Regions from separate parts of the Macrococcus epidermidis genome, predicted to be linked through region 2. Evidence: riboswitches for the same ligand, from Rfam matches in the RefSeq annotation. Region 2 holds a riboswitch; each other region holds the start of a gene.

Region 1 (6,913 bases), 550 kb from region 2:
AATAGTGCTGCATTTTTTCAAGATGAATATCATCGATAACGATTTCAAGCAGCCAGCCTGTACCGCTGTTTTCTTTATTAATAATGACACCGTCATGCAGCGCATATTCTGTTACTGATTCGTTTTCGACGATTTGAAATCTTACTGCTTTAAACGTTTTCATGTATATCCCTCCATTATCTATTATAAATTATCACATATAATTTTCAAATTATAAAATTTTTCTTTTTATATCGAAAATCTTTTCGTTTTTGATAGAAAATGAAGCATTATTCAATTTTTGAATGTACTTCATATCTAAAATTGAATTGCTGCATTTTTGCAACAATTTATTTTCATTATATAGTGCTATTAAGAAAGGAGGTGACACATTGATAAATAAAGTAATATTAGCAGGTAGGATTTCCAGTGATATAGATTTAAAGGACTTTTCAGACAAACTGCAAATTGCATCATTCTTTCTGGCTGTTGATCGCGGAAAGAAGAAAGGTGCGAAAGAAAGTACTGTTGATTTTCTGAGATGTAAAGCATTTAATCGTACAGCTACAAATATACATTCATTTTGTAAGAAAGGTTCGCTCATTTGTGTGACAGGACAAATTCATAATAATCGCTATGAAAGAGATGGTCAGACAAGGTATTCAACTGAAATCGTAATAGAAAGTATTAAGTTTCTCCCTTCATTCGGCGGTAATAATAAAGAAAAGACGCCTGATGAAACATGGGATGAACTGTCATACGATGAAAAGTTAATTGTTATTAATGGATATCGTGCAGCTAAAAAAGAAACATCAGATTACAAAAAGGAAACAGTTTCTAATGTAACGACAGCTCAACAAGAACGTGATTCAGTAACAACATATAATCAGCGATGGTCTACTGAACTGAATAAAGACGAAAAGATGTCTGCTGAGATTCAAGAACAAGCAGAAGAAATTGTGCAGAAGTTCAGTGGCGAGTCATCTCTTAATCACAATGAAACAACGCAAAATGAAAATGATAAAGTTGCATCGTCAGTTAATCATAATGATAGCGTGATTGAAGACGAAGATAATGATAGTTCTTCTGAAATGACAGAGGAAGAAATAACAGATCAACAACTACCATTTTAAGTTAGATTGCTTCATTACTCACACACCTCACATCCTAATACACCTCCCAAATTAAACCGTCTATCGCTCGTGCCGGAGCGATAGACGGTTTTTTGTATCGAATTGAGATAAGGCTGTAATATATTTGTAATTTAAGGAAGTTACTTATAATAATGCTGTAACCAAAGAAATGTAAAATCGTGATAAAGTAGTGTTATTGATAAAAGAGACTATTCGGAGGAATTATATATAATGAAAAAATTAGCAGCAATTACTACAATGGCAATACTTACTACAGGCGTAGCTACAACACAAGCAGACGCAAAAGAACATAAAGTCGCTCAAGGTGAATCTTTATGGACGATTGCAGATAAATATGACACTACAATCGAAAAGATTAAAAAGATCAATAAATTAGAATCAGACGTAATCGTTCCTGACCAAAAGTTAGAAGTATTAGTTAAAGGTAAATACGAAGTTAAAGCTGGAGATACTTTAGGTAAAATCGCACGTAAATTCGACGTAAGAATTACTGAATTAAAAAAATGGAATAAAATTGAATCTTCTAAAGAATTAAAAGAAGGTCAATTATTAATTGTTGAGAAAAAATCACATCGTAAACATGTGAATGCAGCTCCAGTAAAAGCAGCACCTGTTGCTAAAAAAGTAGCAGCACCAGTTTCAGCACCGGTTACAACGCAAAATACTGCAGCAACTGCACAACCACAAGCTCAACCAGTACAACAAACTCAAAAAGCAGTTCGTGTACAACCAGCACCAGTTCAAAAAGCGCCAGTACAACAAGCACCGGTACAACAAACTAAACGCGCTGCAGTACAACAAACGTCAGCACCAGCTGGTAATTCATCAGTAGACGCACATTTACGTTTAATCATGCAACGTGAATCAGGTGGAAATCCAAGAGCAGTTAACGCAGCAGGTTACTACGGATTATTCCAATTCTCTCCACAAACATGGGCAGCTGTAGGCGGAACTGGTAACCCAGCACAAGCTTCAGAAGCAGAACAATGGAAACGTGCACGTATTTTATATACACAACACGGCGCGCAACATTGGTCAACAGCATACTAATAATAAATTTTAAGCAGAACTTTACGTTCTGCTTTTTTTTGATAAATCTTAGTGTATTGTTTCAAAAGTGTGACAATCTTCATAATTAATAATATAGCGAGGTTTCTGATATTTTCCTTAAATATTTAACACTATATGGTAATTGCTTTATTTCTTATTTTTTATTGTAACGCAAGCGTAATAAAAGAGCGTATCTTTTATTTGGCTGTAACCTATGAAATATTTATTTCTGATATAGTTAATTACAAGAACAAAGCATATTCATTCAAAAGAATTCATCAATAAAATAAAATATAAACATTTCCCGGAGGAAAATAAACATGAAAAAAATCTTAAGTATTACAGCAGCAATTGCAATCACTACGACAATGGCAGTTTCAACAGCAGATGCAGCTTCATACAAAGTTAAAGCTGGCGATTCATTATGGAGTGTTGCAAATAAATATGGTACGTCAATTGCAGCAATTAAATCAGCAAATGGCTTAAGATCTAACTTAATCCATCCGAACCAAGTGTTAAAGATTAATAATAAGAATAGTGTCGTTTACAAAAATACATCATACAAAAAATCTACGTATAAAGCACCTGTAAGTAAAACTGCTTATACAAGTTCAAAAACTGTAAAAACAACAAACACTACTTATATTAACAGAGGTTTAAATTGGGCTGCGTTAGCACAATGTGAATCTGGTGGTAATCCATCTATTAATACTGGAAACGGGTTCTATGGTATGTATCAGTTTGATTTACAAACATGGCGTGGCGTTGGTGGATCAGGATATCCGCATCAGGCATCAGCTGCAGAACAAACGAAACGTGCTCAAATTTTATATAACATGCGTGGCGCACAACCTTGGCCAGTATGTGGACTTCGCTTATAATTTTAGGACTAACGACAATGTCGTTAGTCTTTTTTTCAATTCTTGCTTTCATAATTTGATTACGTTACACTAACATTAAATACATATATTACTACTAGGGGTGCCTTTTGGCTGAGATGACTTTGTCAAACCCTTTACCTGATCTAGATAATGCTAGCGTAGGAAAGTAGTTAAATTCCTTTATTGATTTTATATTTTTAATAATGGTATTTAGCCCATTTCCTATTTGGAGATGGGCTTTCTTTATAAACTTTTAGGAGGTAAATGATGTTTACACAACAATTAAAAGAAGAAGTAGAGCCAATTATTGAGTCAATTTACAATGACCCATTTATACAGGGAATGGTGCGTGGTGATTTAAGTAAAGAAGCAGTGATTCATTATTTAAAAGCAGACCATCTTTACTTAAACGAGTTTGCGAAAATTTATAGCTTATTAATTCCGAAATTAGATGATAAAGAAGGTATTAAATTTTTATTAGAACAAATCGATTTTGTAATGAACGGAGAAGTAACTGCACATTATACTTTAGCAGACTATGCACAGGTTGATTATAAAACAATCATTAAAGACGGAGAATGGTACCCAACAAGTGATCATTATATTAAACACATGTATTTTAATGCATATCGTTATAGTGATGCAGCATTTACAATTTGCGCGATGGCACCGTGTCCATATGTTTATCAGCAAGTTGCTTTAAAGATGAAAGAACGTCATGATTTCAACGGCAATCCATTTAAAGACTGGGTAGATTTCTATGCTACAGAGATGAAGCCGTTAATGGAACATCTGGATGGCTGGGTAGATGAATTTGCTGAACACGCAAGTGAAGCGGAACGCGCGGTATTAACAAAGAACTTTAAAGAAAGCTGTATACATGAGAAACGTTTCTTTAATATGGCTTATACACAAGAAACTTGGGAAAGTGTGGTTGAATAATATGAAGACAGCTTTATCAATTGCAGGAACAGATCCAACGGGTGGTGCTGGAACAACAGTAGATTTAAAAGTATTTCAATCAAGAGGCGTCTATGGTATGAGTGTCGTAACAAGCATTGTTGCACAAAATACGTTAGGCGTTCAGCAAGTATTTAATCAGGATGTAGATGTTATTGCAGCACAACTAGAGAGTGTGTATAGTGATATCGTACCGGATGCAGTGAAGACAGGAATGCTTGCAACGAGTGAAGTCATGGATGTCGTGCGTCCTTATATTGTAAAACATGATATCCCTTATGTAATCGATCCTGTCATGGTAGCTAAAAGTGGTGATGCATTGCTTGACGAAAATGGACGTAGTGCGGTGCGTACGAAACTTTTAGATGTAGCAACGGTTGTGACACCAAATATTCCGGAGCTTGAGGAAATCGTACAGATGAAAGTTGAAACACTCGATGATATTAAACGTGCCGGTAAAATATTTATCAATGAAATTGGTTCTGACAGTGTGCTGATTAAAGGAGGTCATCTTAAAGGAGATGCTACAGATTATTTATTTACTCGAGATGATTTTGTTGTTTTGAAAGGTGAACGTTATGATACAAAACACACACATGGCACTGGATGCACATATTCAGCAGTAATTACATCTGAACTTGCGAAAGGAAAATCTATTGTAGAAGCTGTACAACTTGCAAAACGTTATATGGATGCAGCAATCCGATTCACACCAGAATTAGGTCATGGTCAAGGCCCAGTTAATCACTTTAAATTTCAGGAGATGGAATAATGATATTAGAACAGATAAGAAAAGATAATCCACTCATTATTTGTATTACAAATGATGTAGTTAAAAATTTTACAGCGAACGGCCTACTGGCATTAGGTGCCAGCCCTGCGATGGCGACAGAAAAGTTAGAGATGGATGAATTTCTGACACATGCTGGTGCATTGCTCATCAATATTGGTTCAATTGAAGAAGATGATATTGAAAATATGCTGGCTGCTGCAAAATATGCCAATCACCATGATGTACCTATCGTATTGGACCCAGTTGCATGTGGCGCATCTAAATTTCGTAAAGATTTCTGTTTAAAATTGTTAGAAACATATGATATTACAGTAATTCGTGGGAATGCTTCTGAATTACAAGCTTTGACAGGGGAGGCGAATATGAAAGGGACAGATGCAGATACAAGTCTGTCAACTGAAGATGTGGCACGTGCTGCATATAATAAATTTAATTGTGCGATTGTCGTAACAGGTGAAATCGATGCAATTTGTGTGAATGGAAAAATTAACTTAATTGAGAATGGTACTGCACTTTTAACAAAAGTCACTGGTGGTGGATGTTTATTAGGGGCAGTTGTTGCAAGTTTCATATATAATGAAACTAAACCAACGTTAGAAACATTAACAGAAGCATTGACGACATATACTGTTGCCTCAGAGTTTGCTGAACGTGCGTCTAACGGCACTTTGCCGGGACATTTTGCTGTAAATTTAATCGATCAGTTATATTTAATACAGGAAAGTGATGTGGCAGAGAATAGACTTGTGAAAGAAGTGTAGCGAATGTTTGATAGAAAATTATTGCGCGTTTATTTTATTGCAGGTACTCAGGATACATCTGACGGTAATCTTGAGCGAGTATTACAGGAAGCACTTGAAGCCGGTATAACGCTATATCAATTTAGAGAAAAAGGTCCGAATGCTCTGACTGGAGAAGCTAAAGAAATATTAGCGCGAAAACTTTTTGCGATGTGTAAAGCAAAAGGTGTACCGTTTATTGTTAACGATGACATTGAACTAGCGAAGAAAATTGATGCAGACGGTATTCATCTTGGTCAGGATGATGAGAAAATCGAAAACATCATTGATGATTTCAATGATAAGATTATCGGGCTCTCTGTCGGTAATTTTGCAGAATATGATCAATCTGATTTGACGCATGTTGATTATATCGGTGTAGGACCAGTATATGAAACAAGTAGTAAAAGTGATGCAAAGAAACCTGGAGGCATAGAACTCATTCGTAAAATGAGACTATATGATGAAGACATTCCGATCGTTGCAATCGGTGGTATTACAAGTGCCAATAGCGAGATGATTCTTGCTGCCGGTGCTGATGGCATTTCAACAATTTCTTCTATTACGAAAAGTGACGATATTAAACAGGTTGTTACTGATTACCTGAAATATTATACAGATAAATAAAAATATATGGTTTTTGTTTATGATTATCACTTTTTGTGATAAAATAACCTCTATGTGAATAATATTATGAGGTGAAAGAATGAAGAAAAAGGCAATTTGGCCGTTAATCATTGCAATTGCATTATTTTTAGCGGGTTGTGATTATTCAAAAGAAGAGAATCGTACTGGATTTTTCTATGATACATTTGTACATCCGTTAGACCAATTGATCCATTGGTTAGGTGCAAATATGGGACATAACTATGGTTTAGCAATCATCGCGATTACTTTAATCGTACGTTTTGCACTTTTCCCATTTATGATGCGTACATATAAGAACCAGTATGTAATGAAAGAAAAGATGGCGTTAATCAAGCCGCAGATGACTGAAATTCAGGAACGTGTGAAACGCGCACGAACACAAGAAGAGAAGATGGCTGCAAACCAGGAAATGATGGCATTATACAAAGATAACGGTATCAATCCACTGAACATGGGATGTTTACCTTTACTGATTCAATTACCAATCGTAACTGGATTATTCTATGTATTGAAATATCCGACATCAGGTGGTATTACAAAATATCCAGATTTCTTATGGTTCGATTTAACAAAGACTGATATTGCAATGACTGTTATTGCAGGTATCGTCTATGCAATTCAGGCTTATGTATCAATGCAGAATATTCCCGAAGAACAAAAAGCACAAAT
Region 2 (6,913 bases):
CTTAATTCGTGTAGGTTCATGTGGTGCAATGCAGGAAGGTATTAATGTATACGATGTAATCATCGCTCAAGGTGCATCAACTGATTCAAATTATGTAGCACAATATGGTTTACCAGGACACTTTGCGCCAATCGCTGATTACAGTTTATTAGCGCGTGCAAAACAATTAGCTGATGAAAAAGGTGTTCCAAACCACGTTGGTAACGTATTATCATCAGATATTTTCTACAATGCTAACAAAGAAGCTACTGATAAATGGCGTTCAATGGGTATTTTAGCTGTTGAAATGGAATCTGCTGGTCTTTATATGAATGCAGCGTACGCTGGCGGAGATGTGAAGGCATTAGGGATATTTACAGTAAGTGATCACCTATTAACACATGAAGAAACTACACCTGAAGAACGTCAAACTTCATTCACAAAAATGATGGAAATTGCATTAGAAATCGTAGAATAATCTTTAAACAGATTCTAAAATACTTTTTTATCTATGCTAAAAGCACCTTGATACAAATGTATCAAGGTGCTTTTAAACTATTATTCTGAAACGTTATCCTGTCTTTCTTTTACTTTTTCAATTTGCTGGTTTACAAAGTCCACAAATTCCTGTGCATCACCTTTTGTAATATTCGTCATCGGGATACCACCCATATGAAAATCTAATAAAACACCTTCATCAGTTATAGATGCATCATTCATTTCATTATAACCTACAACACGCTCATAAACTTTCTCACCCATATCGACATTCATAAATAATCTTTCATTCGTTGTAATATATGCACCACTAAATTCAGATGTCTCTCCGACTTGAAAATGCACAGTCCCATAAATCTCTGGCCCCAATTGTTCAGTAGGGAATAATTCAGATGCTGTAATTTGTCTAAATTGATTCATCATGTCACTCCTAAAAGTTCTTCATTTATTTGTTTATACCCTTTAAAGCCCCTGATAATCATTATAAATTGTAATAAAAATCTAAATACTATGCTTAAAATTATCATTTATTTTGAATTTATATATTACATTACGTTAAAATAGTATTTACTAAAACTATTGGAGTGACGATATGCAGGAATGGATTATGAAAGTTATGGAACAGTTTGGATACTTTGGAGTATTTTTTTTAATATTACTTGAAAATGTTTTTCCTCCTATCCCATCAGAAGTTATTTTAACATTTGGCGGTTTTATGGTTGACCAGTCTCCAAAACTCACATTCATAGGAATGCTTATCGCTTCAACACTTGGAGCAGTTATCGGAGCTATTATTCTTTATTATGCCGGACATATACTTGGTCTTAGAAGAATTGAAAAAATTGTAGATAAATACGGCTTTATATTGCGTCTTGATATTCATGATTTACACAGTGCAAATAAATGGTTTCACAAATACGGCTATACCGCAGTATTTTTATGCCGATTTGTCCCTTTGATTCGCAGTTTAATTTCCATTCCTGCTGGTTTGAGTCAAATGTCTATCGTTCCATTCGTTTTGTATACGACAGTCGGGACACTCATCTGGAATGCAGTCTTAATATATCTTGGTATGGTGTTAGGTCAGAACTGGGAAGTTGTACTCCACTATTTCGATCTTTATTCTAATGTGTTTTATATTTTAATGGCGGTTATCATTATCGGAGGCATTATCTGGCTCTATCGCAGAAAGAAAAACTAAATATTTATATGCTTCATTTTTAAACATTTAATGTTTATAACAGCATTAAATATATCATCCTCATCATCTATTATTATTCATATAAAATAAAATTATAGCTTTATACACATTTCTGTGTTAAGATATTTTTAATGATATTTATTCATAATTTGAATAAATCAACAAATGAATATCCTAAGACTTATGTCGAAGGGGAGTAGCTCAAGGGGAGACCCTAAGCGTATCGTCGTCATTACGAAGTTTTGGAACTTCCGGCGTTATGGAACAATTACTGTTCAGTGAGACCTTTGCCAATATATTTGGCATGGGTCTTTTTATATTCATTAAAATTAAGGAGGAATTATAGTGGATCCAAGTATTTTAATGGCGTATGCATGGGTAGTAATTGTTTTAATCGTTTTGGAAGGTTTACTCGCAGCAGATAATGCTATTGTTATGGCGGTAATGGTAAAGCATTTACCGGAAGAACAAAGAAAGAAAGCTTTATTTTATGGTTTAATGGGAGCATTTATCTTTAGATTTATCTCATTATTCTTTATTACATTCTTAGCTAAGTATTGGCAGATACAAGCACTTGGTGCAGCATATCTAATCTTTATGTCGATAAAGAGTTTATATACTTATTTCAAAAAGAAAAACCATGTCGATGATGAAAGTGTTCCTGATATTGCAGAAGAAGAAGCAATGCCTAAAGGTAGTGGTTTCTGGATGACTGTTCTGAAAGTTGAAGGTGCAGATATCGCATTCGCGATTGATTCAATGTTAGCTGCAATCGCAATCGCGGTTACTTTACCTAAAGTTGGTCCTGACTTCATGGGACTTAACGCTGGACAGTTTACGGTAATGTTTATTGGAGGTATGCTTGGCGTTGTGTTAATGCGATTTGCCGCAACATATTTCATTAAAATCCTGGAAACATATCCTGGACTTGAAGCTGCAGCATTTGCGATTGTAGGCTGGATTGGTATCAAACTTGTCGTGCTTGTATTAGCACATGAATCGATTCATGTATTACCTCACGACTTCCCTCACTCATTACAATGGCAACTGATCTTCTGGGGAGTATTACTTTCAATCTTAGTGATTGGTTTTGTTACAAGTAAACGTGGACAAAGTCATCAACATTAATGATCACTACGTATCTGAATAATTAAGACTAGGGAATTCCCTAGTCTTTTTATTATATTTTCTATAATACAATAGTGATAAATATACTGAACGGAGATGATTGTATGCCAGTCGGACCATCACTAAGACAACTACATGCACATAAACAAATTCACGATACAGGTTTAAGTCTTGCTGTGAATATGACGGATGAATTGATTAGAACATATAAAAATGGTACTGATGAAGAAGTAATCCAGGAAGTAATTGCGCTCGTTGATTTCTTTGAATCACGCGTCATAAGTCACGCGGATGCTGAGGAAGAAGCAGATGGTTTCTACACAGAAGCGGAAAATAATAATCCTGAACTACATGATAAAGTACAACAACTCACACGCGATCATGATATTATGCGCCAAGTCGTGGCTAAGATTAAAACACAAATGGAGAACGAAGGGTTCTCCACTCAAATTATCGATTATTTTAGAAGCTTAATTATCGTTAACGAAATTCATTCACGAGACGAAGAAGCATTTTTACTGAAAGATTAATCTCTGACTAACAAGCAAGAGTGGAACTAAATTGTTCCACTCTTGCTTGCTTTTTTGATGTAATAAACACTTATAACAGAGTATTTACATGCTCACCTAAGAATGTGATATATATTTTGTCATCATTAATTCTGATATATCCCGCTTCAATATAATCATTTAATTGTTCATCTAAATCATCTGGTAATAATTCAGCTTCACTATGTGCACATATATTGCGCAGTTGATGGATTGTAATTGTATCTCCTTCATGAAATTTGATCGTATGGACAATATATTTAAATAATTTCACTTCTTCAACTGCTTGCGCGTATTCTTCTTCAAGTTCTTCTTCTTCTGCTATTTCTCTTAAAATTTCTTCAGAAGACATACGTTCTTGTTGTATCGCTGGTTCAAGCACCACCTCTACAGAATCCGTATGATTTTGTTCAATTTCTGCTTTGTCATACACCGTCTCATTTTGAATAAGTTCTGTACGTTCATCAATTAATAAAGATAACTTCTCTTCTTCATTCATCCTTTTACACCCCATTTTATCGTTAATTTATTTTATCATGAATTTGAGATGATTGAAATTCACTCTAACTAGTGGTAGGCTTAATACAGAATTAAATATTTGCTAGGGGTGCCCACAACCGGGCTGAGAGGAAATGATTTCCGACTCTTTGAACCTGACTTGGTTAGAACCAACGTAGGGAAGCGTGATTGAATTTTAGTGTTTTTAATTATACTAATTCCAACACCCACTAGCTTATTTTAGTTAGTGGGTGTTTTTTCGAGGTGAAACGTGTGTTTATCATGATTACATCGTCAAAACCTTCAATCACCGTTCTCAATCAAATCATCCAGGTTCATGATGAAATAGATGGCGTTATTTTAAGGTTTGATGCAGCAGAAAAAGAGATCATTCATTTCATAAATCAGCTGATAACAAGAATTCCTAAAGATAAAATTATCGTGCATAACAATCCAAATATTTTATTTGCATGTCATTTAACGAGAATTCACTTTAAAGAAAGTAATTCTGAAATAGATGCCTTTAGAAATGATTATCCGGAAATAAAAGTCAGTCAAAGCGTTCATTCTTTGGCATCAGCCAAACACGCTGAATCGCTTAATTTATCATTTATTTTATTTGGTCATGTCTTCCCTACACCATCCAAACCTGATTTACCACCTAGAGCCGCAGCTCAAATTGATGCAGTCACTCATGTCGATATGCCTGTTATCGCATTAGGCGGCATCAACATCGACACAATAAGACAGTTAAACACTAAATTTTCAGGATTTGCAGGTATCAGGTTATTTACTAATAAACAGGAATTTATTTCTGTAAAAAAGGAGTGGTTACTACGTACGACATCGTTGTAATAGGCGGAGGAATTATCGGAGAAAATATTGTGTACGCACTCAAAGACCATACAGATAATATTGCAATCATAGATGATGTACATGGTTATAGAGCAACACACGCTGCTGGCGGTATGCTCGGGGCACAAAATGAATTTACTGAAGATAGTCCTTTATACAGACTCTCTATACTTGGTCAGCAAATGATGCCTGATCATATTCAGCGACTGGAAAACTTGACTGGATTAACTATTGACTTACAACAACATGGATTGCTTAAAATTGCTTCACCTGGAGATGAAGAGAAACTAAAAGCTCAATACTTATTTCTAAATTCAAAACATGAACAATTTGAGTGGATCGCTTCAAAATCGTTATCTTCTTACGCGAATGGTTCAATCAGTAATGTGTTTGACCAGGCAATGTGGATTCCTACAGATGGTCAAGTCAATGCCGGTAAATATTTAACCGTTATACAGCATGCAAATCAAGATATTCCTCATATTTCAGATTACGTCAAGTCCATTAACTACGTAGATGATAAATATCACTTATCAATAAGCGATAAAACCATCATCTCAGAAAAAGTCATTATTGCTGCAGGATGTAAAAGCGAACCATTACTCAATATGCTTGATATAGACTTTCCGATGCAAGGTGTGAAGGGAGAGGTACTGACGTTACATCATCCTGATCTTCATTTAAAAGAGACACTTTTCCAAACAAACGGACATTATATTGTCCCTAAATCAGACAATCATTATTTGATAGGTGCGACAACTTCACTTGATACAAATCAACAACCGAGTGCAGAAGGTATAAAGTGGTTACTTGAAGAAACGTTTAAACTCATCCCGATATTACGAGAAAGCACCCTCGTCAGCATTGATTGTGGATTTAGACCAGATAGCACGTTGCATCGACCTGTCCTCGATCAGTTAGATGAAGGATTATTTGTAGCAACAGGACACTACCGTAATGGTATCTTATTATCACGTATTACCGGAGAATTTATTCGTCAAATGATCTTTGAACAAGACGGTGAACTGTATCAACAATTTCAAAACGATTTTAAGATAGGAGAAATTTATGAAAATATACATTAACGATGAGCCTTTTGAAACAGACAAGACAAATTTATCTGACTTACTCGCAACTTTTACAAGTGATAAAAAGAGGATTGTAGCGCTAGTGGATGATGTTCCCATCGAACAATCTAAATGGCAATCTATCACTTTAAAACCCGAACAAAAATTAGAATTACTAGAATTCGTTGGAGGCGGCTAATATGTTAAAAATAGGACACTTGGAATTATCTTCTCGTTTAATATTAGGAACAGGTAAGTTTAAAGATGGCGAAACACAAAAACAAGCAGTTGAAATCAGTGAAACGAATGCTTTAACTTTTGCAGTACGACGCATGAGTTTATATGATAAATCACTCCCTAATCCATTAGAGTCTGTAGATTTAGATAAATACATCACCTTTCCGAACACAGCAGGTGCTAAAACAGCTGAAGAAGCGGTAAAGATTGCAGAAATTGCACGTATTGCAGGTATGTGTGACATGATTAAAGTTGAAATTATCGGTGATGATACAACGCTTCTACCAGATAGTATCGAAACATATAAAGCATGTGAAATGCTTTTAGAAAAAGGATATATCGTATGCCCATACATCCCTTGTGATGTCGTCCTTGCAAAAAAATTAGAAGCATTAGGCTGTCATGCTATTATGCCACTTGGTGCACCGATTGGAACTGGTCTTGGTATCAATGATCCATTAAATCTAAAATATATCATTGATGCGGTTAACGTCCCTGTTATCGTTGATGCAGGTATCGGTTCACCTAAAGACGCTAGTTTTGCGATGGAGCTCGGTGCAGATGCAGTGTTACTCAATACAGCAGTCTCAAATGCAAAAGACCCGATTAAGATGGCTGAAGCAATGAAATATGCCGTACAGGCTGGTCAACTAGGATTTGAAGCGGGACGCATCCCTAAGAAATATACTGCCCAAGCATCAAGCCCTATGGAAGGCCTTGAGTTTCTATGAGCGAACGATTTGATCGACAAATCAAATCACCTGGTTTCGGGCAAAAATCACAAGATAAATTAAGCAGCAGCACATTTCTTATAATTGGAGGCGGCGCTTTGGGAAGTACAGTAAGTGAAATGCTTGGCAGAAGCGGTGCAGGACATCTAGTAATTTGTGATATGGATGTTG
Region 3 (6,913 bases), 800 kb from region 2:
AACACTTCAGGATGTGTGTGTCTTTCTGATGTTTCAAGGAACAGAATCGCATCTTTAAATGCTGATAATTCTGGAAAGTATTTCGTTCCTTGTATATGATTTAACGATTCAACACAGCCACCTATTAAGTGTCCTTGAACTTTACCTACGCCATTAATCACTTCGTACCCTGTATTTAGTAAATTTTCTCGTTCAAAATCTTTGGCAATCTCATCCCATAACAATCCAAATTTACGCACAGTTTCTGAAGTATAAATACGTCCAACTGGATTATCAGTAAAAAGTAAATTTAATATTTGACTGATTGTATATTCATCCATCTTTACATTTTCAGCAAAGTCAGTTAACAGTGCAGGACCATAATAAGTTGTTATTCCGTGCTGGTAGAAATATAGATGTTGTACTGTCGTATCTGAGTATCCCATAAAAATCTTTGGATTCTGTTTAAACGCTTCTACATCTATATAAGGCATAATACGCACTGATTCGGTACCGCCTATTGTACAAATAATTGCTTTAACTTCTGGATCTAATACTGCCTGATTGAAATCTTCTGCTCTTTTTTCAGGATGTGCATATAAATATTCCGAACCTTTTAATGCATTCGGCATTACTTTATATTTTAACCCGAATACAGATTCAAGTCTTTCTAAGCCCTGCTTCGTTCTCCATATGAAATCTTCATCGCCTGCCATGCCACTAGATAAAGATACAATGGCGATTGTATCACCTTTTTTTATTTTTACTGGTTTTATCATCATGTCACCTATTTTTCATATTTGTTAATAACATTTTATATTAAATTCTGAATTTTTAAAAGTCTTTGTAAAAATTTATTACTAAGGACTTTATTTTTAACGTATAATAATTATTTTGCATAGTTAAATTTATTCAAAATAAAAACAGCTAATGCGCTGTTTTAAGAATTTATCGTAGCATAATATTTCATTGCTTCACTCATATATTCCGCAAGTCCTTCGCCATACTGATTGATGTTATTAGTAAATCGTTCATCAATTATATACATATCACCTAATCCATAAAAGGCATCTCGTGAATAAGTTCCAAAATTTTCATTTAGAAAGTGATAAAATTTTTCAGTATGCTGCAAGACTGTTTGGTCTTCAATAGGTTTATCTTTTAATTGATTAAATGTCACGAATATATCTATCCATTCCTGTGAAAGTTGATCTTTACTATCATCTGAAAGCTGGTTAATTTTCTTTTGTGATAAATCTACCGCTTTATCACCATACTTCTCACGCGCTTCTTGTTCATACTGGTTATCGTTAAAATTAATACCTTTAAATTTTTCTTCTGGTGTCATCTTCTTACCCTCTTTTTTTCTTTTTATTGTTTGGTCGATTAGTGTAATCATTGAATGAATCTGTTGTTGTTGCGCTTCCAGTCTTGTTCGTTGATCTGTAAGGACATCTATCATATTTGCATTGTTCTTTAAAAGGGCTTTGATTTCATTTAGTGATAAATTCATTTTGCGATAGAGCATTATGTGCTGAAGTCTGTCTAAATCTAAATCACTATAATCACGATACCCGTTGTCATTTTTATTTGGACATAGTAATGCGATTTCATCATAATAATGCAAAGTTCTTATGCTTACACCTGTTAATTCAGATACTTTTTTAATATTCATATCCTACCTCCTCACAATGTTACTTTAAACTATAACGTTACGTCATGGTCAATATATAAATTTAGTTTCTGATATAAATATTTTGAAGTGATATAATATATTAAACAATTTAGTAAGATCTTATTTTCTTCAAGGAGTTTTGATAATGCGTAAACGTCTTACAACACTACTTACAGAACGTGCACCGATTCTACCTGAGAAAGTCGCAGACAATGATTTAAAAATTAACAAAGAGCCGATTATTTTAGTCCATGGTTTTGCAGGATTTGCAAGGGACAATACACCGCATGGGTTAATGCCTTATTGGGGTGGTTTAAAAGTTAATATAACTTCTACACTAAATATTGAAGGCTATAATATTTATGAAGCGAGCATAGGTTCTATGACCTCGAGTTATGACCGCGCTGTTGAATTATATTATTATATAAAAGGTGGTCGTGTAGACTATGGTGCTTTTCATAGTAAGAAATTTGGGCATCATCGTTTCGGTAAGACATATGAGGGCATTTTTCCAGATTGGCAGCCAGGTAAAAAAGTGCATTTCATAGGTCATAGTATGGGCGGACAGACAATTCGTATATTAGAGCATATGTTACGTTTTGGTCGTCCTGAAGAAGTAGCCTATGCAAACGCCCACCATTTAAAAGTTGCTCCTCTATTTATAGGTGGACAAGATAATATGATCAATACAATTACGACAATTGGCACACCTCATAATGGAACATATATTGCAGATCGATTAGGTATTAAGAATTTGATTAAATCATTCTTTTATCGTCTCGTTGAGAACGAAGGTTTAGCAAGCTTTAAAGTAGACTGGGGCTTTGGTCAATGGGGGTTACGTCAACAAAAAGGTGAAAGTTACTTTGCATACATTAAACGTGTTAGAGCGAATAAGCTTTGGCAGACTGCTGATAACGGCTTTTATGACTTAACATTAAAAGGCTCAGAGGAAATCAATAACAAGCTTTCAATCAATCCCAACATTCGATATAAAAGTTATTCGACTGTTGCTACACATAAAAGTTTCTTCACGAAATATCAAATTGCAAATGTTGGGATGTTTGCCCCTTTCTATCTTACGGGTATGATCAGTACAATATCAGGAACACCAGAATGGTGGGAAAATGATGGACTTGTCCCAGCAATTTCTGCTGAAGGTCCATTCACCGAACCTAAATCTTACAACAAAAAGGTGATGATAGATCGTGGTGTGTGGCATGTTGTTCCTAGAATGTATGGCTGGGATCATATGGATCAGATTGGCGGCAATATGACAAATTTACTTCATACGCCAGGAGAATTAATTGATTTCTATCGGACACTCGTTAAAGAACTCGTTTTATTTGAAAAATAAAAACCTAGGTCATTCCTAGGTTTATTCTTGTGGGATATTCCATGTCTCAAGATTTTCACACATGTCCCAGAACATATATTCATAATAGCTTGTTTTTACGATAATTTCTTCTAGCTCTGCTAATTCCGCTTCAGGTTTACCTTCAGTTAACTCATCCATCAATCTAATTGCATCGTTTGTTAAATCAGTAAATTCTTCTCCAGAATAAGTTTCTACCCACGCATGATAAGGGTTTGATTGTGATAATCCACCTTTTTCCGCTAAAGACTTTCCAATAAAATTATAACTCCATGCACATGCAAGTAGACATGCAACTACATGTTCTGCACCGCCTCTTTGTGCATGATTTAGCATATAACTCGTATAAGCAGTGTTTGTAGCAGCAGAGTCAGTCGCTTCAAGTTCATCAGAAGATATGCCAAATGATGCTGCAAACTTGCGATGTAAATCCATCTCCATGAATAATGTACCATGCAATAAATTAGCAAATGTACTCATTGTAGATAAATCTCTTGATTTCGCACTTCCAATTGCCATTAATTTTGCATATTCAATTAAATAGACATAATCTTGTTTCAACCAATGCTGGAACTTTTCATTTGAAAGTGTCCCATCTCCTAAACCTTTCACAAAAGGATGCTCTAAATAAGAACTCCAAATTGGTTCTACTCTTTTCCAAATTCGTTCTGTAAACATATTAATCCTCCTAAAAAAATACCTATACACGTAAGGTATAGGTATCATCCCACTTCCCTACGCTGGTGTTAACCATCAGGTTCAAAGGGTCGGAATTTTCCTCTCAGCACAAATTGTGCACCCCTAGTGTATAAGTATAGTATTTACTATAAGTATAACAATGTTTTAACAAATTACAAAATGCCGCTTGGCTCCTCTGGAAGTATTTGTCCTCCGTCTACTACAATACTTTGACCCGTAATATATTTAGTTTCCTTTGAAGCAAAGAACACTGCAGCATATCCGATATCTATCGGTTCACCTAACTCATGTGTCGGTACAATCGCTTTTGTACCTTCTAAGTAATCTTCACCTTGTGCTTTTAAGCCTGCTGTTAATATATTACCGGGTTGAATTGCATTGATAGTAATACCATACTTTGCATATTCTAATGCAGCACTTCTCATAAAGCCTAACTGACCCGCCTTTGATGCACCATAATGTGCCCATCCTGGGTAACCCGTAATAGGACCAGTCACAGAAGATGTAAGAATGACACGACCATAACCCTTTTCTTTCATCGCTAATAATGCTTGTTGCGTTATATTAAACATCCCTTTTAAGTTAATATTAAGTGTCTTGTCCCAATCTTCCTCAGTCATGTCTTCAATCATTACCTGTGGAAAAATCCCTGTATTTGAACATAATATATCCAACTTTCCATGCTCATCAATTATTTCTTTGATAATTGCTTTACAACGATGCTGATCAGTTACATCTAATTTAATAAATTGACCTTGCACATCCTCTGATGCTTTCTGACCATTCTCCTCATCAATGTCAGCGATAATTACGAATGCCCCAGCCTGATATAAAGCTTCTACAATACCACGACCAATACCATTTGCTCCACCAGTAACTAATGCAATTTGATTAGATAAACTAAACATTTGATCTCCTCCTTTTCCTTAAATATAACATGTATCATAAAATAATACATGTAAGAAAGGAGAGATGCTTTAAGAATGTTAAACACAAGATAAAACCATCAGATAATTATCCAACGGTTGCTTTATATGCTTCTACAAATGCTTTTGCTTCCTTTCGATTCACTTGATCAAACAGCCACGATTCACCGTTTTTTTCCATTATCACGATACGGAATGGGACTGTTGAGATACCGCTTTTGATACTCTTAATTTCATCTAATAAAAAAGTATCCTTTACTTCAGTTCCTGACAAGGGACCCTGTGCTTCAAAAGTTATGACGTCATCATATAAATTTAATTTACCTGGTACTAAAGTTGATCGATATAAAGACATCGATGTATTGACACTCATGATATGTTTAGTCATTTTATCCACTCCTTCCATTTATTTATATTATATATTATCAGAGAATGGATTTATAGCGAAAGTAATAGCGATATTGTGTATTTTAGTTAGTGATTCCGCTATTACTCACTACCTCTAGCGGTATCGCACTCTTCATACCCTCGATTCCGCTAAATCTCTGCCAGCAAATAAAAAAGCCAATCCTATCACTAGGTTTGGCTTCACCAATCTTATACTAATTTCCAGATATCAGTTGCATATTGCTGGATTGTTCTATCACTTGAGAATTGCCCTGATTTCAGAATATTCATCAAGCTCATTTGATTCCATTTCTTCTTATCCTGATATGTTGCCATCGCAGTTAAGTGAATATCTACATAAGAATTAAAGTCTTTTAATAAGAAATATGGATCATTATTTGTAAGTACATGATAATATAAATCGTTAAATGCAAAGTCACGGCCAAACTGTTCGTTTTTAAGTGCATCCATCGCACCTTTAACACGTCCATCTGTTTGATAGATAGCTTCCGCCTGATAACCACCATTGTTCTGGTAGTTAATCACTTCTTCTGAACTTAATCCAAAGATAAAGATATTTTCCTTACCTACTAATTCAGCGATTTCAACATTCGCACCATCCATTGTTCCAAGTGTTACAGCACCATTCATCATCATCTTCATATTACCAGTTCCAGATGCTTCCATAGATGCTGTAGATATTTGTTCAGAGATTTCAGCAGCTGGCATAATATCTTCTGCAAGTGTTACATTATAGTTCTCTAAAAATACTACTTTAATTCTGTTATCTACATCAGCATCATTATTGACTACTTGTGCTACAGAATGAATTAACTTAATAATTTCTTTTGCAATATGATAACTTGGTGCGGCCTTCGCGCCAAAGATAAATGTTCTTGGCTGTATTTTAATTGATGGCTTGCGTTTAATTTCATTATATAGATAAATAATGTGTAATACATTCAGCAATTGACGTTTATATTCGTGCAGGCGTTTAACCTGTACATCAAATACTGAATTTTCATCAACTTCGATACCAGTCTTTTGATAGATCACTTCTTTTAATACGCGCTTATTCTCTAACTTTACATCAGCTAATTTATTTAAGAATGATTCATCATTATAATAACGCATTAACTGTGTTAATTCCTGTGGTGATTTATGCCAAGCATCACCTATTGCTTCATTGATCAAATGTGTTAAACCAGGGTTTGCTGTCATTAACCAACGACGGTGCGTAATACCATTTGTTTTATTATTGAATTTTTCAGGTTGTATCTTATAGAAATCATTAAATGTATGATCTTTAATAATTTCAGAATGAAGTGCTGCAACACCATTTACTGAGAACGAACCCACGATAGCTAACTTACTCATATGCACGACATCATTACTAATTACTGCTAAATCAGCTATTTTATCGCGCATTTCTGGATGTTTCTCATATACTTCACGACAGAATCTTTCATTAATTTCATTAATAATCATAAAGATTCTTGGATTTACCTTTTGAACTTGACTTACTGGCCATTTTTCTAATGCTTCCTGCATGATTGTATGGTTGGTATAAGCAAATGTCTTAGTAACAATCGACCAGGCTTCATCCCAACCTAATCCTTCTTCATCCATTAGAATACGCATGAGTTCAGGGATACCGAAAGTAGGATGCGTATCATTAATTTGAATACAATGATATTCATGGAACTGCGTCACAGGTAAATCATATTTTTCTTTAAATTGCTTAATTAATGTCTGAATCGTTGATGATACTAAGAAATATTGTTGTTTTAGACGCAGGAAACGACTTTCTTCAGTCGAATCATCCGGATATAAGAATCCTGAGATACGTTCAACATTCTGCATATGTTCTAA

What was found. Region 2 has a riboswitch for thiamine pyrophosphate ahead of KFV12_RS01275 (thiamine phosphate synthase). Riboswitches for the same ligand answer to the same signal wherever they lie in the genome.
Region 1: it holds a riboswitch for thiamine pyrophosphate, as region 2 does, so the genes downstream of both, tenA (thiaminase II) here and KFV12_RS01275 (thiamine phosphate synthase) in region 2, are expected to answer to the same signal.
Region 3: it holds a riboswitch for thiamine pyrophosphate, as region 2 does, so the genes downstream of both, tenA (thiaminase II) here and KFV12_RS01275 (thiamine phosphate synthase) in region 2, are expected to answer to the same signal.

What each region holds. Positions count from the first base shown of each region.
Region 1 covers NZ_CP073819.1:2,166,776-2,173,688, reverse strand. Annotated here, with positions in the region: gene KFV12_RS11625 (YwpF family protein) at 1-163, opposite strand, end outside; gene KFV12_RS11620 (single-stranded DNA-binding protein) at 372-1,112, shown strand; gene KFV12_RS11615 (LysM peptidoglycan-binding domain-containing protein) at 1,344-2,183, shown strand; gene KFV12_RS11610 (transglycosylase family protein) at 2,504-3,064, shown strand; TPP riboswitch at 3,151-3,246, shown strand; gene tenA (thiaminase II) at 3,329-4,006, shown strand; gene thiD (bifunctional hydroxymethylpyrimidine kinase/phosphomethylpyrimidine kinase) at 3,999-4,796, shown strand; gene thiM (hydroxyethylthiazole kinase) at 4,796-5,578, shown strand; gene thiE (thiamine phosphate synthase) at 5,582-6,223, shown strand; gene yidC (membrane protein insertase YidC) at 6,303-6,913, shown strand, end outside.
Region 2 covers NZ_CP073819.1:238,116-245,028, reverse strand. Annotated here, with positions in the region: gene deoD (purine-nucleoside phosphorylase) at 1-457, shown strand, start outside; gene KFV12_RS01300 (hypothetical protein) at 538-897, opposite strand; gene KFV12_RS01295 (DedA family protein) at 1,070-1,678, shown strand; gene KFV12_RS01290 (TerC family protein) at 2,024-2,806, shown strand; gene KFV12_RS01285 (hypothetical protein) at 2,911-3,336, shown strand; gene KFV12_RS01280 (hypothetical protein) at 3,407-3,853, opposite strand; TPP riboswitch at 3,948-4,051, shown strand; gene KFV12_RS01275 (thiamine phosphate synthase) at 4,135-4,707, shown strand; gene KFV12_RS01270 (NAD(P)/FAD-dependent oxidoreductase) at 4,737-5,792, shown strand; gene thiS (sulfur carrier protein ThiS) at 5,776-5,973, shown strand; gene KFV12_RS01260 (thiazole synthase) at 5,975-6,742, shown strand; gene KFV12_RS01255 (HesA/MoeB/ThiF family protein) at 6,739-6,913, shown strand, end outside.
Region 3 covers NZ_CP073819.1:1,039,523-1,046,435, reverse strand. Annotated here, with positions in the region: gene KFV12_RS05505 (S66 family peptidase) at 1-758, opposite strand, end outside; gene KFV12_RS05500 (MerR family transcriptional regulator) at 920-1,654, opposite strand; gene KFV12_RS05495 (esterase/lipase family protein) at 1,800-3,011, shown strand; gene tenA (thiaminase II) at 3,033-3,707, opposite strand; TPP riboswitch at 3,745-3,842, opposite strand; gene fabG (3-oxoacyl-ACP reductase FabG) at 3,881-4,636, opposite strand; gene KFV12_RS05480 (hypothetical protein) at 4,743-5,042, opposite strand; gene KFV12_RS05475 (glycogen/starch/alpha-glucan phosphorylase) at 5,252-6,913, opposite strand, start outside.